3 regions of the Rhizobium sp. BR 250 genome follow, and region 1 is predicted to be linked to each of the others. Evidence: predicted binding sites of a transcription regulator. Region 1 holds the regulator's gene; each other region holds the start of a gene.

Region 1 (2,200 bases):
GCGACAAGGCCATCGTCACCATCGCCAGACGCCAGCCGATGGCGGCCGACCTTCGCGAGATCATCGGCACCCTGCGTATCGCAGCTGATCTGGAGCGCGTTGGCGATCTTGGCAAGAACACCGCCAAGCGCGTGATCGCGGTTGCCGGAACCGGCGTGCCGCGCAAGCTCGCCCGCGGCATCGAGCACCTGTCGGAACTAGCGCTGGTACAGCTCAAGGAAGTGCTTGACGTCTATTCCACCCGCTCCGCCGAGAAGGCCAATGCCATCCGCGAGCGCGACGAGGAAATCGACGCCATGTATACGTCGCTCTTCCGTGAGCTTCTGACCTACATGATGGAAGATCCGCGCAACATCACCACCTGCACGCATCTTCTCTTCTGCGCCAAGAACATCGAGCGTATCGGCGACCACGCCACCAATATCGCCGAGACGATCTATTACATGACCACCGGCAGCCAGCCGGAGGGCGAGCGTCCGAAGGACGACAGTTCCAACACGCTCGGTTCGGTGACCGAGTAACAGACAGGCGAAGGCTTGCGGAGTTAGCATATGGTGCCCAAGATTGCAGTTGTGGAAGACGAGGAGGCGTTGAGCGTCCTGCTTCGTTACAATCTCGAGGCTGAGGGATATGACGTCGACACGATACCCCGTGGCGACGAGGCGGAAATCCGGCTGCAGGAGCGTATTCCGGACCTTCTCATTCTGGATTGGATGTTGCCCGGTGTTTCCGGCATCGAGCTGTGCCGGCGTTTGAGAATGCGGCCGGAAACCGAACGCCTGCCCATCATCATGCTGACCGCGCGCGGCGAGGAAAGCGAGAGGGTTCGCGGCCTCGCCACCGGCGCTGACGATTATGTCGTCAAGCCGTTCTCGACGCCGGAACTCATGGCCCGCGTCAAGGCCATGCTGCGCCGGGCGCGTCCCGAGGTTCTGTCCTCGGTGCTGAAATGCGGTGATATCGAGCTGGATCGCGAGACCCATCGCGTTCACCGCAAAAGCCGCGAAGTGCGCCTCGGCCCGACGGAGTTCCGCCTGCTGGAGTTCCTGATGACCTCTCCGGGCCGGGTGTTTTCCCGTTCGCAGTTGCTGGATGGCGTCTGGGGCCACGATATCTATGTCGACGAGCGCACTGTCGACGTTCATGTCGGACGCCTGCGCAAGGCGCTCAATTTTTCGCATATGCAGGATGTCATCCGCACCGTGCGTGGTGCCGGATATTCGATGGAAGCCTGAGCCAGACCAAACGGCACAGTTTCGCCAAGGCCGATAGTGCAACCGAAAATTTAGAAGCCCGAAACCGGAAACGGTTTCGGGCTTTTTGACTATGGATCTTTTCAAAAGCGGGCATCGTACTCAGGGGGCTTTAAATGCGGTGTAAATCCGGATTGTCGGATCACACCGCTGCCATCCGGTTTCTAGACCGCCTGCAGTTGATGGCGAACGCCTCCCGGAGGATATGCGCGTCAAAAAATCAAAGGTTGCGGATCCTCGCGACACGCCCAAGGATGACGCCGGAGTGTCTGGTGCAATCCCTCATCGCAAGGACGACGTTACGCTTTGTTTGGGCACGCCACGTCGCGATATGGCTGAAACTCCGCAAGGACCAAAGTCGTGTACCCTGTCCAGAAATTCAAACCGGCCGACAGTGGAACATGCCCGGTTTTCAGGAAGGCGAGGTGCGGGATATCTGCCCTTGGGTTGATTCCGAGACCGCAAAGAACCTCTGACTTTATGTCATAAAAAAACGGGCCCGAAGGCCCGTAGTTTTTGAGTGTCAAATGCGTGCCGCAACACTCAAGCTTTGCGACGCTCGCTCACCGGCTGGTAGGCGAGCTTTGCATGGAACTTGCAATAGGGTGAAGATTCCAGTGCTTCACAACCGCAAAAATGAAAATCGTCCTTGAGCGGATCGCCGACCGGCCACTTGCAGGTGCGTTCCGTCAGTTCCGTCAGTGTCAGGCGACGGGAAATCGGCGTTACGACGTTTCTGGAGGGAACATAGTCGAGAACTTCGGCGGTCTCGATATCGATTTCCTCATGCAGTGCCGTTGCCGCGTTGGAGCGGCTCAAGACCCGTGCGGGCGTCGCGTTGACGCGGGTCGCGAAATTTGTCGCGCGGGGAGCAGGGGCGGCCGTGCGCTTGGGCGCGGAACGCGCCGAAGTGACAGGGCCGCCGGCCTTGACGCGTCCCGGCAGAT
Region 2 (2,200 bases), on a different contig from region 1:
CAGGCCATCGAGACCGGGGGCGACCTGCGCGCCCGCCTCGATCGGAGCCGTCAACGAAACGAAAGCCAGCGGAACGGCGGCCAGAAAACGACGGAACATAAAATCAGACCTTCCGGGAACGAGGAGCGTCACTGATTCCCGAAGCTAACGAGTCACGCAATGGGGTGGTTGCATCACCTGTCAAGAATCGGGTGGATAGTGCTCCATTTCGGGATCATAGCTGCAAAGAAGCAACGCCGATCCCAACCTGAAGAGGCCCCGCCATGACCGATCTCGTCTTCACTGCAATGCCGGCTAAGGAAGCAGAGGCCTTCCGGGCGGGCAGCGCCGACGCCTATGGCAACGCGCCGGAAAAGGCCGTTTCACCGGGCGGCATGCCCTGTCGCCACTGCCTGTCCCAGATTGATGAAGGCGAAGCGATGCTGATTCTCGCCTACCGGCCCTTTCCCTCGCTTCAGCCCTATGCGGAAACGGGGCCGGTGTTCCTTCACGCCGAGCCCTGCGAACGTTACCCGCAGACGGAACTCGTTCCGCCAATGCTGGAGAGCCCGGATTACATCGTGCGCGGATATGGGGCCGACGACCGCATCGTCTACGGCACCGGCGCGGTGACGGCGACGGGTGAGATCGTGTCACGTGCGCGGCATCTTCTGGCACGCGCGGATGTTGCTTATGTGCATGTGCGCTCGGCCCGCAACAATTGCTATCAGTGCCGTATCGATACAGCATAATCGGCAATTACCTGCAATTTTAACTGAAGAACTAAATGGCTCTCAAGCTTTCCGCAGCATGATGCATGGTATCGGAAACAATTGATTTGAGCAGCAAGATGACAAACAATCTCAATATGGCGACCCGCAGCGCGCCCCGCAGCAAGACGAGGATCTTCGCGACGGTGCATTATTTCAGCCAGTCCACCCGAGGCCGTGTGGTTGATCTTTCTGCCACCGGAATGGCGCTTGAACTGGACGGGCCTTTTGCCGCCGCCAAGGGCAGCCGGGTCAAGGTGCAGAGCGACGATCTGGGCTTCATCGAGGGTGTGGTGCAGTGGCAGCACCAGAACCGCCTCGGCCTGCAGCTGAAGCTTTCCACCAACACGCTGGCGCAGCTTTCCTCCTATTTCCGCTTCTTCCACGAGGAAGTGAAACCGACGCTCGCCCGCTGAGCCCTCGATCCCGAAGACCGGAATGCGCAGCACAAATGACGCGCATTCCTGAAGAGCCGGCATGCGCGCCGCGCTTCAATGACAAAAAATTTATCAAACGGTTGAAAACTGGCCCATCCGTCACCGGCTTGTCATTTTGATGATGGACTCCTCGGCGATTGCTTCTACCTTGTCGTTTCCCATGACAGAGCAGGCTTCATCCGAAGGAGTTCCCATGTCGTCGCTTCTCGCTCTCCACCCCATCACCCGCCGTTCGCTTCTCGGCGGCATCGCGGCCTCCTCGGCACTGGTGCTGCTGCACCCCTTTGCCGCGCGCGCGGCCGCCAATCAGGCGCATCTGCGCATCATGGAAACGACGGACATCCACGTTCACGTCTTTCCCTATGATTATTACGCCGACAAGCCGAACGACACGATGGGGCTTTCGCGCACCGCCTCGGTCATCGATACCATCCGTGCGGAAGCCGGAAACTCGATGCTGGTGGATAATGGCGACTTCCTGCAGGGCAACCCGCTCGGCGACTATATCGCCTATGAGCGCGGCATGAAGGCCGGCGACAAGCATCCCGTCATCAACGCCATGAATGTGCTGGGTTATGATTGCGGCACGCTTGGCAACCACGAATTCAATTACGGCCTCGACTATATGTCGAATACGCTGGCGGGCGCCGGTTTCCCCTATGTTTGCGCCAACCTCACCAAGGGCCAGCTCGCTTCCGATCCGAAAAACGACGAGCTGTTCTTCAAGCCCTACGTCATTATCGAGAAGCAGATCCGCGACGGCGGCGGCGTGACCAGCCCGGTCAAGGTCGGCATCATCGGTTTCGTGCCTCCGCAGATCATGATGTGGGATTCCAAGAACCTCGAGGGCAAGGCCCAGACGCGCGACATCGTCGAGGCGGCGAAGGCCTGGGTGCCGGTCATGAAGGAAGAAGGCGCCGATATCGTCATCGCCCTTTCCCATTCCGGCATTGACGGCAAGGGCCAGACGGAGCGCATGGAAAATGCCTCGCTCTATCTGGCGGGCGTGGAAGG
Region 3 (2,200 bases), on a different contig from region 1:
CGCCAGGAAAAAGCCGATGGCCGGCGACATGAAGATGGCGCCCACGGTCTTGAGCAGGCCGGACCAGACGATGGAATTAAAGCCCACCTTCGCAAAGCCCGCACCGACGAGACCACCGATCAGCGAGTGCGACGAGCTGGAGGGAATGCCGAAAATCCAGGTGACGATGTTCCAGACGATCGCTCCGATCAGCGCCGCGAAGATGACCTGCGGTGACACGATGGCCGGATCGATGATGCCGGTGCCGAGTGTTTCGGCCACATGCAGGCCGAAGAACAGGAAGGCGATGAAATTGAAGAATGCCGCCCAGGCGACCGCATATTGCGGCCGCAGCACACGGGTGGAAACGATGGTGGCGATGGAGTTTGCGGCGTCGTGCAGGCCGTTCAGGAAATCGAAGAACAGCGCGATGGCAATGAGGCCGACAAGCAGCGGCAGGGCAAGTGCGACATCCATCAGACGTTCTCGATCACGATGCCGCTGATCTCGTTGGCTACATCCTCGAAGCGGTCCACGACCTTTTCGAGTTCGCCATAGATCTCGCTGCCGATCATATAGGCCATGGCATTGCCGCTCGCGCCGTGGCGGCGGAAGAGGTCCTTGAGACCGAGGTCATGAAGTTCGTCCGAGCGGCCTTCAACGCGGGTCACCTCTTCGGCGATGGACGACAGGCGATGCGCATTCGTGCCGACCTTGTTGAGAAGCGGGATGGCCTCCGCGATGAGGCCGGCCGCGCGGACGATTTCGTGGCCCATCTCCTTCATCAGCGGGTCGAACTCGCTCTGTTCGAAAAGCCGGATGGTCTTGACCGTCTTGTGCATCATGTCGATGGCGTCATCCATGGACTGGATGAGGTCCTTGATGTCGCCCCGGTCGAAGGGGGTGATGAAGCTGCGCCTGACCGCAAGCAGAACGTCGCGGGTAATATCGTCCGCCTGGTGTTCCAGCGCGACGATGAGGTCGCAGTTCTTCTCGACGTCGACGCCGCTCAAAAGATGGTCAAGCGCTTCAGCCGCCTTGATGACCGTTTCGGAATGTTTGCTGAACATGTCGAAGAAACGGTCCTCGCGCGGCATCAGCTTGCGAAAAATACTCATCATGCGAATTGGCCCTCAATGGCGCTTTATTAGTTGTGGGGGGTGATTGTCATAAAACTGTCATAAATGTACGCGGGGCATTGATGCAACCCGGAAAATCGGCACTATCAACGGATATGAAACCCGCCAAGAAACGCCGGAAGACCCGCCCGGCCCGTCCACTCACATTGCTTCAGCAGCTGGCTGCTGTTCCGGAAAAGCTCTTCACCGGTGCTTTTCGGCAGCAATATGCCGCGCTCTGCTTCCGTTATGCCGGCAATGGCGGGGATGTCGAAATCCTCCTTGTGACCTCCCGGACCAGCGGACGCTGGATCATTCCGCGCGGCTGGCCGATGAAACGCAAGAAGCCGCATCAGGCGGCGGCCATCGAGGCATGGGAGGAGGCGGGCGTGCGCGGCCGGGTGAGAAAGGACGCCATCGGTCGCTATACCTATCTCAAGATGCTCGATGATGGCGATGTCGTGCCCTGCATGGTCGACGTGTTCCAGATCGAGGTGACGGAGGCCGATGCGCTTTTCAAGGAAAGCGGCGAACGCCTCCTGGAATGGGTGCGCCCTGACGAGGCGGCAAGGCGCGTTCGCGATATCGAGCTGAAATCGCTGTTGGTTGATTTCAAGCCCAAAGGCAAAAAGAAAGGCCGAACGAAGGAGGGCAACTAGCGGCGGCTTTCGCGCCGCCGGCTTCCGCGCCGCCGGGCATTAAGTCACTGGGCCGGGTGATGCGCAGGGTCCGCGTCGCTCGCCGCATCCGGCGCCTTTGGCAGCAGGTGGGCGAAACGCCGCGTGATGCTGTCGATACAGGACAAGATCGCAGGCACCACGATCAGGGTCAGCAGCGTGGAACTGATGAGGCCGCCAACCACCGCATGCGCCATCGGCGCGCGCTGCGCTCCACCCCCGGCCACGGCGAGGCCGAGCGGGATCATGCCGAAGATCATCGCAAGCGTCGTCATGATGATCGGGCGGAAGCGGATGACGCCGGCATTTGCCAGCGCTTCGTTGAGGGAGAGCCCCCGCCGTCGTTCGCGATTGGCGAAATCGACCAGCAATATGCCGTTTTTGGTGACGAGGCCCATCAGCATGATGAAGCCGATCAGCGAGAAC

The links. The regulator PhoB, encoded in region 1, activates phosphate uptake and scavenging genes when phosphate is short. The targets are predictions, from matches to a motif close to TGTCATNNANCTGTCAT.
Region 2: the regulator PhoB is predicted to act here: its motif matches at 1,284-1,300, upstream of QD336_RS15400 (bifunctional 2',3'-cyclic-nucleotide 2'-phosphodiesterase/3'-nucleotidase).
Region 3: the regulator PhoB is predicted to act here: its motif matches at 1,145-1,161, upstream of QD336_RS15035 (DUF47 domain-containing protein).

Annotation. Positions count from the first base shown of each region.
Region 1 is NZ_JARWKW010000003.1:49,096-51,295, reverse strand. Features, by position in the region: gene phoU (phosphate signaling complex protein PhoU) at 1-521, shown strand, start outside; gene phoB (phosphate regulon transcriptional regulator PhoB) at 552-1,235, shown strand; gene QD336_RS05475 (GcrA family cell cycle regulator) at 1,797-2,200, opposite strand, start outside.
Region 2 is NZ_JARWKW010000009.1:28,825-31,024, forward strand. Features, by position in the region: gene QD336_RS15385 (DUF4344 domain-containing metallopeptidase) at 1-99, opposite strand, end outside; gene QD336_RS15390 (DUF1203 domain-containing protein) at 264-731, shown strand; gene QD336_RS15395 (PilZ domain-containing protein) at 830-1,165, shown strand; gene QD336_RS15400 (bifunctional 2',3'-cyclic-nucleotide 2'-phosphodiesterase/3'-nucleotidase) at 1,380-2,200, shown strand, end outside.
Region 3 is NZ_JARWKW010000008.1:208,588-210,787, reverse strand. Features, by position in the region: gene QD336_RS15040 (inorganic phosphate transporter) at 1-456, opposite strand, end outside; gene QD336_RS15035 (DUF47 domain-containing protein) at 456-1,100, opposite strand; gene QD336_RS15030 (NUDIX hydrolase) at 1,214-1,756, shown strand; gene QD336_RS15025 (efflux RND transporter permease subunit) at 1,801-2,200, opposite strand, start outside.